3 regions of the Pseudomonas triticicola genome follow, and region 2 is predicted to be linked to each of the others. Evidence: riboswitches for the same ligand, from Rfam matches in the RefSeq annotation. Region 2 holds a riboswitch; each other region holds the start of a gene.
The links. A riboswitch is a leader RNA that binds a small molecule or an ion and turns the genes downstream of it on or off. The one in region 2 is predicted to bind cobalamin.

Region 1 (3,269 bases), 1.6 Mb from region 2:
GCGGCCGCGTCGAGGCGCAGATCCAGATCATTCAATTCGCTGGCCTGGACCAGGCCGAGGTGGCGGCTCGGCAATTCGATGCCGGTCTCGCGGGACAGCGCACCGTACCAGCGCAAACCTTCGGTGAGGCTGCCTTCGAGCAATTGCGCATGGCGCAAGGTGCCGACGCGGTTGGCCAGCACGCCAGCGAACGGCAAGTCCGGCTGATACTTCGCCAGGCCCAGCGCCAAGGCGCCAAAGGTCTGCGCCATGGCGGTGCCGTCGATCACGCCGAGCACCGGCACACCGAAGTGGCGCGCCAGATCAGCGCTGGATGGCGTGCCGTCGAACAGGCCCATCACGCCCTCGATCAGAATCAGGTCGGCTTCGGCGGCGGCTTCCCACAACAGCCGGCGACTTTCCTGCTCGCCGACCATCCACATGTCCAATTGATACACCGGCGCACCGCTGGCGCGCTCGAGGATCATCGGGTCGAGAAAGTCCGGCCCGCATTTGAACACGCGCACCTTGCGCCCTTGGTTGCGATGCAAACGGGCGAGTGCGGCGGTGACGGTGGTCTTGCCCTGACCGGAGGCCGGAGCGGCGATCAGCACCGCCGGGCAGTGACGTGGTTGCTTCAAAGTTCGACGCCTTTCTGCGCTTTGATCCCGGCTTGAAAGGCGTGCTTGAGCATGCCCATTTCGGTGACCGTGTCGCCCATTTCGATCATTTCCGGCTTGGCGCCGCGACCGGTGACGACCACATGCTGCATCGGCGGGCGCGCCTGCAAATCACTGAGCACCTGATCGAGATCGAGGTAGCCGTGCTTGAGGGCGATGTTCAATTCGTCGAACACCACCAGACCGATCGAAGGGTCGCGCAACAATTCGCGCGAGACTTCCCAAGCGGCGGTGGCAGCGGCGATGTCACGCTGGCGATCCTGGGTTTCCCAAGTGAAGCCTTCGCCCATGACGTGGAAACGCACCTGCTCGGGAAAGCGGCGGAAAAACAATTCTTCGCCAGTGCTGTTGCGGCCCTTGATGAACTGCACCACGCCGCACTGCATGCCGTGGCCCATTGCGCGGGCGAGCATGCCGAATGCCGAGCTGCTCTTGCCTTTGCCGTTGCCGGTCAGCACCAGCACCAGGCCACATTCGTCGGGCGAGTTGGCGATGCGTTCGTCGATCACGGCTTTCTTGCGCTGCATGCGCGCCAGATGGCGTTCGTCACGCTCGGGGGAATCAATCATGGGGGAGCTCTCCGTTGAGGCTGGATAACGGCGGGCAGGCACAAGAATAGACGGCAAAAAGCCTGGCATCGCCCACCGTGATGCCGCTGAGATGGATCAGGCCGGTCTCCGGGCTCATGAGCGGCGTTTCGCCGGACTGCGCGCCTTCCCGCTTCTTTCGAGGCAGTGGCTCAAGGCGCAGTTTTCACTCATTTACCGTTGCGGGGGCAGCGCCGGGATCATCGTGGCTTCGCTTGAAGACCACCCTCACCGGCTTCCCTGTTTCACTCTGTCGACGCGGGGCCACAGAGCACCTGAAACAAGCGGCGAAGGTTAGAGGGTTGGGGGTGGAGCGTCAATTGAAGAGGCGCTTTGCGCGCGAATAACTGCCGCTGATCAATTGTGCAGCGGCAATCTTGTGCCAGACTGTGACAAGTGATATCAAAGGGCCATGCTTTTTTCCAAAAAGCCCACTACAACAATAAGGATGACGACGATGCAAGGCATGATCATCAGCAACCCGCGCCTGGAATTCCTGCGCCCGGTGCTGGAACGCTGGTTTGACTGTATCGATCGCTACAACACCGTACGCGGCGACAACGACACGCCATATTGGCACGACGAGAAAGCCAATCTCGGTCTGCTCGCGGCAGCGGCGTGGATGGCTGAAATGGTCACGCTGAATGACACGGCCACGCGCAAACAGAACGAAGAAGGCGAGCGCAATGCCCGTGCCGATCTGCTGATCGCCGGCAGCGACGACCGCGCGTTCATTCAGGCCACGCAACGCTGGCCACGGGTCAACAACCTCAACCTGACCCAAGCCCTGCTCGACATCACCATTGATGCCAAGCGCATCAGCTACACCAGCGATCTCAAGCTCGGGTGCCTGTTCGTTGCTCCGCAAAAAGCCCAGCACAGCGCCAGCCCCGAAGAACTGCAGGACATGGTCGACGACCTGCAAAAGGAACACACCTGCGCAGTCGCCTGGTATTTCCCCTACGCCTATCGCAAATTGCACAGCGACGCTGGCAACTATCATCCGGGCATCGCCGTGCTGTTCAAGGAAGCCCGCGGTTGAGCAGTTGAACCATCGGGCCTGCGCCCTCCTCTATGTTTAGGAATGCATTCATAGGGAAGATCAGCAATGCGCAAGGCCCAACTCGCTCTCATCATCGCCGTCGCTGGCGGGCTCGCTGCCTGCGGTGAAACCTCCAGCCTGCAAGTCTCCGACGGCACCGGCCCATCGCCGAAACTGCCCGAACCGAACAAGACGCTGATCCCGACAGTCAACATCGCCCCGGCGGTGGGCTGGCCGGACGGCGCGAAACCGACCGCAGCGGCCGGCACCCAGGTCGCCGCGTTTGCCGAAGGCCTTGATCACCCGCGCTGGCTCTACGTGCTGCCCAACGGCGATGTGCTGGTGGCGGAAACCAATGCGCCGCCCAAGCCCGATGACAGCAAAGGCATTCGTGGCTGGGTGATGAAGAAAGTCATGGGCAAGGCCGGTGCCGGCGTACCCAGCCCGAACCGCATCACCCTGCTGCGTGATGCCGACCACGATGGCGTCGCGGAAACCCGCACGGTGTTTCTGCAGAACCTCAATTCGCCGTTTGGCATGACGCTCGTCGGCAATGATTTGTATGTGGCCGACACCGACCGCCTGCTGCGCTTCAACTACGAGCCGGGCGCCACCGAGATCAAGACCCAACCGATCAAAGTCGTAGACTTGCCTGGCGGCACGCTGAATCACCACTGGACCAAGAACGTCATCGCCAGCAAGGACGGCAACAAGCTCTACGTCACCGTCGGCTCGAACAGTAACGTTGGCGAAAACGGTCTGGATCAGGAAGAAGGCCGCGCGGCGATCTGGGAAGTGGATCGTGCGACCGGCAATCACCGGATCTTCGCCTCGGGCATCCGCAACCCCAACGGCCTCGCCTGGGAACCTACCAGCGGCGCATTGTGGACAGCGGTCAACGAGCGTGACGAAATCGGCAGCGATCTGGTGCCGGACTACATCACCTCGGTCAAGGACGGCGGCTTCTATGGCTGGCCGTTC
Region 2 (3,269 bases):
ACCCGCGCAACTCAGAACCGTGTTCATCGCGCCGATCTCCGGCCCACCAGAATCAGCGCGAACACCGGCGCGCCGACCAACGCAGTGATCACGCCGACCGGGATCACCTGACCCTTGATCAGGGTGCGCGACAGCACATCGGCGGCGATCAGAAACACCGCGCCGCCCAGCGCACTGGCGGGCAACAGACGCGCATGCCCCGTGCCGAGCAACAACCGCGCGGCATGGGGAATCACCAGGCCGACAAAACCGATCGAGCCGACAATCGACACCATCACCGCCGTCACCAGCGCGGCGCAGCCGATCAACAGAATCTGCACGCGGCGCACGGCAATGCCGAGGGAGGCTGCCGAGTCCGCGCCAAAGGTGAACGCATCCAAGGCTCGGCGATGCCACAGACAAACAACCAAGCCCAACACCGCCACCGGCACCGCCAGCCACACCGACGGCCAGCGTACGCCGCCGAGATTGCCCAGCAGCCAGAACATGATGCCGCGCGCTTGTTCGGAGCTGGCCGAGCGGGTGATCAGAAAAGCGGTGAGGGCGTTGAACAGTTGCGAGCCGGCAATCCCGGCCAGAATGATCTGCCCGGTGCCACTGGCCGAGCCGCTGACCCGTGCCAACAAAATCACCAGTACGAACGCGGTCACCGCGCCGGCAAAGGCACCGACCGACAATGAAATCGCCCCGGCGCCGACGCCAAGCAGGGCGACCATCACCGCGCCAGTCGAGGCGCCAGCAGAAATTCCCAGCAGATACGGATCGGCCAACGGATTGCGCAGCAGCGATTGCAGGATCACCCCGCACGTCGCCAGGCCGGCGCCGCAGGCCGCCGCGACCAGCGCGCGGGTCAGGCGATAGTTCCAGACGATGCCTTCGTCGATCGGGTCGAGCACATAACCGGCGCCCCACAGCTTGTTGGCCAGCACCTGCAACACTACGCTCGGCTCGATCGAAGTCTCGCCAATGGCCACGCCGCCAATCAGTGCGACCGACAGCGTCAACAGCACCAGCAGCAAACGGATCAGGCGTCTGCTCATGGCGACAGGTCGTAGCCGTTGATGGCGCTGGCCAGTTGTGCGAGGCCGTCGAAGGTGCGCAGGCTGGCCTGCATGGCCATGGCGTCAAGGATGATGATGCGGTTGTGCTTGACCGCGTCCATGTTGCGCGTCACCGGATCACTGCGCAGGAAGGCGAGTTTTTTCTGATAGTCGTCCGCCGGGAAACGTCGACGATCCATGCGCGCGATCACCAGAAATGTCGGGTTGGCCTTGGCGATGGTTTCCCAGCCGACGGTCGGCCATTCTTCATCCGACTCGACCACGTTGCGCACGCCGAGGGTGCTGAGCATGAAATCGGGAACGCCTTTGTGCCCGGCCACGAAAGGCTCGATGTCCATCTCGGCGCTGGAGAACCACACCAGGGCGCTGACGTCTTTGCGCTGCTGCTTTTTCGCCGTGGCGATCGACTGCGCGAGGCTGGCTTTGAGCTGGTCATTGAGCTGCTCGCCACGCGCCTGCACATCGAAAATCGCTGCGAGCTGGCTCACGGCTTTGTAGATGCTGTCGATGCGAAACGGCGCCAGCCGCGTGCCGTCCGAGCCGACGAGGTTGTCCTTGGCTTCGCAGTCGGAGGGCAGCAGATAGGTAGGAATCTTCAGTTCATGAAACTGCTCGCGGGTGCCGACCGCGCCTTGCGGGCCGACCATCCATTCCAGCTCGACGGCTACCAGTTCCGGGCGTTTGGCGATCACCGCTTCGAAACTCGGCTCGTTGTCGGCGAGGCGCTCGATCCTGTCGTTCTGCGCTTTGTATGTGCCCAGCACGTCGTTGAACCACAGTGAGGTGCCGACGACTTTGTCGCCCAGGCCCAAGGCATAAAGCATTTCCGTACCGGCCTGGCCGATGGTCACCGTGCGCGCGGGCGCGTGCTGAAAGGTCAGGCTGCTGCCGCAGTTCTCCACGGTCAGCGGATACGCAGTCGGCGACGCTTGCGCCAGGGCGCAAAGGCTCAGAGCGGTGAGCAGGGTGGCAACGCGGGGCAGCAGCATGGGGCAGTCTCCAGGGGAACCGTACGGGAGCGGGCGGGTACGGTTTGGAAACACACCTCGGGCGCGGTCGTGGAAACTGCGCAAGGCCGGCACGGGGAAAATACGCGCGGCACGATGTCCTTCCCGGACACCCCGCCGGTTAGTCAGTCACTGTGCCGGCAGGTCTCCTGACTGATGCGTCATCGCCACGCTCCGGCCTTCCCGGGATTCACCCAGTGGCAGTCGAGGAGCAGGCTCGGCACCTACAGTTGCGGGGGCAGTTCCGATTGATGCTGTGCAAGCATTTCGGATTCCCTATTAATTCCGTGTGGAAACCGGCGGCGGCATGGTAGTCGATTTGCACGGTGGAGGGGGAGGCGAATCTGCCACAGCGTCGATTTTGCCGTCGGCATTGCAATCGGCCGTATGCACTGATTAATATACGATCCATATACATTTCGTATCGGATACAAATATGGGCATCGTAAAAATTTCAGAGGACATGCACGAGAACCTGCGCATCTCCAGCAACGCCCTCAGCCGCTCGATCAACGCGCAGGCCGAGCACTGGATGCGCATCGGCATGCTCGCCGAGCTGCATCCCAACCTCGACCACAGCGCCATTTGCCGCCTGCTGATCCGCGCCGAACAGAACGGCGGACTGGATCTGCAACAACTGACTCAGGAAACCGTCAGCGCATGAGAAACCAGATCAAGATCAACACGCCGGCCGACATCGAAAAATCCCGCGCCGCCGGCAAACTCGCCGCCGAAGTGCTGGCGATGCTGGTGCCGCATGTGAAGGCCGGGGTGACCACCGATGAGCTGGACCGGTTGTGCAACGACTACATCGTCAATGTGCAGAAAGCCGTGCCGGCCAACGTCGGTTATCACGGCTTTCCGAAAACCGTCTGCGCGTCGGTCAACGATGTGGTGTGCCACGGCATTCCATCGGGTACGCCATTGAAAGACGGCGACATCGTCAACCTCGACATCGCGGTGATCAAGGACGGCTGGTTCGGTGATACCAGCCGCATGTATGTGGTGGGCGAGGCGACTCCTGAAGCGCAGCACCTGATCAAGACCACCTACGAAGCCATGTGCGCAGGCATCCGTGCAGTGAAGCCGGGCGCAACGCTGGGCGATATCGGTCATGCGATCCAGAGCCTGGCGGAGGCGGAGGGCTTCAGCGTGGTGCGCGAGTATTGCGGCCATGGCATCGGCAAGGTCTATCACGATG
Region 3 (3,269 bases), 720 kb from region 2:
CGCCGGGCACCAGAATCAGTTGCACGCCGCGTTCGGACAACTCGACCAGCCGCTCGACGCCGTAGCGCCAATAGGCAATGCCGCCATGCAGGGAGATCAGAATGACCTTGGCGTGGCGCAGCACTTCGTCGACATACAGATCGACCGAGGCATGATTCTGCACCTGCATCGGGTTGGCCAGACGCAGGCTCGGGTAGTCATCGGGCAATTGCTGCGCAGCCTCGGCAAGCAGCGCCAGGCTGGAATCGCCGCTGCACAGGATCACCAGCTCGGCGGGGGTTTGGCCAAGGTCGGCAATGTTGTCATCCGAGACGAAACCGCCGGGCTGGGTCCTGAGCAGGTGCATGGCTTAAACGCTGAGCGCAGCGCGCAATTGCGCTTCGAGTTGTGCGGCATCGAGTTCCTGACCGATCAGCACCAGACGCGTGACGCGCGCTTCTTCGGCGCCCCACTGACGGTCGAAATGCTTGTCGAAACGCGTGCCCACACCCTGGATCAACAGGCGCATCGGCTTGTTCGGAATCGCCGCGAAGCCTTTCACGCGCAGAATGCCGTGCTGCACCACCAATTGCGTCAGCGCGTCGAGCAGCAGGCTTTCGTCGGCTTGCGGCAGTTCGATGGAGATCGAATCGAAGGCGTCGTGATCGTGGTCGTCGTCATCACCGTCGTGATGGTGATCGTGGTGACTGTGGCGGCTGTCGATGTGCTCCTCGGAGCCGGCACCGAGACCGATCAGCACGTCGAGCGGCAGGCGGCCGTTGCTGGCTTCGATGATTTTGACTGCTGGCGGCAGCTCTTCGGCGACTTCTGCGCGCACCCGAGCCAGATCTTCCGCGCTGGTCTGGTCGGCTTTGTTGAGGATGACCAGGTCAGCACTGGCCAGTTGATCTGCGAACAACTCGTGCAGCGGCGACTCGTGATCAAGGTTCGGATCGAGTTTGCGCTGGGCATCGACCTGATCCGGGAACGCTGCGAAGGTGCCAGCAGCGACGGCCGGGCTGTCGACCACGGTGATCACCGCGTCAACGGTACAGGCGCTACGGATTTCCGGCCACTGGAAGGCTTGCACCAGCGGTTTTGGCAGGGCCAGGCCGGAGGTTTCGATAAGGATGTGATCAAGGTCACCGCGACGGGCCACCAGTTCGCGCATCACCGGAAAGAACTCTTCCTGCACCGTGCAGCACAGGCAGCCGTTGGCCAGCTCATATACGCGGCCGCTGGCCTCTTCTTCGGTGCAGCCGATGGTGCATTGCTTGAGGATTTCACCGTCGATGCCGAGCTCGCCAAACTCATTGACGATCACCGCAATGCGCCGGCCCTGAGCGTTATCGAGCATGTGCCGCAGCAGCGTGGTTTTGCCTGAACCGAGGAAACCGGTGACGATGGTGACGGGGAGTTTGGCCAGTGTTTTCATCGGTATGCCCTTTGGCAAGCGGCGGGCATACGGGACGAGAACCGGCAGCGCGCATGCACGCCGGAAGCATTCGCCACCGGATCACCCCGCCCGGTTGTAGTGAGAATCTGTGACGAGGCAGGTCTCCTGGCTGACGGCGTTCAGGCGCTGGGCCTGGCGTTCATTGCGCCTTCCCGCTGGCTCATCGGTTGAGCTGGCAGTGGCGTGGCAACGAACATCACCGTTCACAGTTGCGGGGGCAGCCGCGGCTTTGACCGCGTTCCCTTCTTAGCTTCGGCGAGTGCCGAAGAACCTCGAAAGCGCAAGGCTACGCATGGTGTGGGGATGGGTCAATGGGCGCAGGTGTTGAGCCTTGCGGTTGGGGGCATATCCGTTGCTTCGGGTGCTGCCGCTGGCGGTTTCGCTCTTACAGCGACTCACTTTTTCAAACACCGGAATGCCGGCCCAGCAAAAAGTAAGCAAAAGGCTTTGCCCCGGCGTACGGCCCGCTCGCTGGGGCTCGGGGTACCTTCGTTACGGGACCGATCCCGTAACGAAGCCTGCCGAAGGGGCAAAAGATCAAGAGCCAGAGCAAAAGCCCCTCACCCTAGCCCTCTCCCGGAGGGAGAGGGGACTGACCGAGGTGTTCAGGCGAAATACGCCGACTTGCGATATCGAGTCGAATGCAGATTCTGAAAAGCCCGCAAATCGGCTCCCTCTCCCTCGGGAGAGGGCTGGGCGGGCGGCGTTCCGATGAGGGGCGAATCCAACACAGATCCAAAGCAGACCACACGCTTTTCACCACTCAACAATGAGCGCAAGCTCGAGTGCTCTTGATCTTGATCCACCGGCGACGTCGGAAGGCTGAGTGGAGGGATTGATCCGGGCGTGGGAGCGCAGCGACCGTCTGGCGCAGCCAGACACAGCGCAAGGAGGTGCAGCGAAGCAAACCGGAGCCGCTGCGCCCGGATCAGTCCCGCAGCGAAGGAACCCGAGCCTGCGAAGGCCGAACGTAGGAGCAAGCCTTTTTGGGTACTTTTCGGCGTTTGGAAAAAGTGCCTCGCCGTAAGGGCGAAACCGTAATCAGCAACACCCGCAGCAACGGATATACACACAAAAACATCAGAAAAATCCCCCACCGCAGCACCGAAAACTCCCCGGAAATTGACTAAAAACCCAAACCCATGTTCTCCTGCCCACCTTGTTACGGGTGCCCTTCACAGGGTGAAACGGGAAACCGGTGAATCATGTGCTTTACTCAAAGCCATGTCAGTCCGGTGCTGCCCCCGCAACGGTAAGCGAGCGAAGCGTCAGATCCACTGTGCCCCGGCATGGGAAGGTGACGCTTGCAGGTCGGCGACAAGCCAGCCCCTCGCAAGCCCGGAGACCGGCCCGCAACACCCAGCGCGCGCAAGCGTCGCTGACCACAAACAAACCCGCGGTGGGCGGGCGCTGTTCGAAATCCCTGCGTGCCCGGCTCGCAGGGATTTTCGTGCGCTCTGTTTACCCGCTGACATTTCAGAGGGAAGCGCTATGTCGATCATCAGCAATACCGTCAGCCACACTGACCACATCTCCAGCAGCACCACACTCGGCCAACGCGTGGCCGCCGCCCTCTTCGCCTCGATCCTCGGTGCCAGCCTGGTCTGGTTCGCCGGTTTCTCGCACATCGAGGCGGTGCACAACGCCGCCCACGATACCCGCCACAGCGCCGCGTTCCCGTGCCACTGAGGCTTGCCGAGATGATCAAGCGTATCGCGCAAACCGCAGGCTTCACCGGCTTGCTGGCCGCCCTGCTGCTGACCCTGCTGCAGAGTTTCTGGGTTTCGCCACTGATTCTGCAGGCCGAAACCTTCGAGAAATCCGAACCGGTCGC

Region 1: linked by a shared signal. The riboswitch ahead of cobO (cob(I)yrinic acid a,c-diamide adenosyltransferase) and the one ahead of KVG85_RS05360 (ABC transporter substrate-binding protein) in region 2 are both predicted to bind cobalamin.
Region 3: linked by a shared signal. The riboswitch ahead of cobW (cobalamin biosynthesis protein CobW) and the one ahead of KVG85_RS05360 (ABC transporter substrate-binding protein) in region 2 are both predicted to bind cobalamin.

Annotation. Positions count from the first base shown of each region.
Region 1 covers NZ_JAHSTX010000001.1:2,722,265-2,725,533, forward strand. The annotation lists gene KVG85_RS12060 (cobyrinic acid a,c-diamide synthase CobB) at 1-620, opposite strand, end outside; gene cobO (cob(I)yrinic acid a,c-diamide adenosyltransferase) at 617-1,228, opposite strand; cobalamin riboswitch at 1,311-1,540, opposite strand; gene KVG85_RS12070 (hypothetical protein) at 1,704-2,288, shown strand; gene KVG85_RS12075 (PQQ-dependent sugar dehydrogenase) at 2,355-3,269, shown strand, end outside.
Region 2 covers NZ_JAHSTX010000001.1:1,160,946-1,164,214, forward strand. The annotation lists gene KVG85_RS05350 (ABC transporter ATP-binding protein) at 1-27, opposite strand, end outside; gene KVG85_RS05355 (FecCD family ABC transporter permease) at 24-1,040, opposite strand; gene KVG85_RS05360 (ABC transporter substrate-binding protein) at 1,037-2,050, opposite strand; cobalamin riboswitch at 2,191-2,384, opposite strand; gene KVG85_RS05365 (ParD-like family protein) at 2,505-2,732, shown strand; gene map (type I methionyl aminopeptidase) at 2,729-3,269, shown strand, end outside.
Region 3 covers NZ_JAHSTX010000001.1:1,885,797-1,889,065, forward strand. The annotation lists gene cobN (cobaltochelatase subunit CobN) at 1-346, opposite strand, end outside; gene cobW (cobalamin biosynthesis protein CobW) at 350-1,414, opposite strand; cobalamin riboswitch at 1,514-1,725, opposite strand; cobalamin riboswitch at 2,585-2,803, shown strand; gene KVG85_RS08455 (CbtB domain-containing protein) at 2,927-3,124, shown strand; gene KVG85_RS08460 (CbtA family protein) at 3,136-3,269, shown strand, end outside.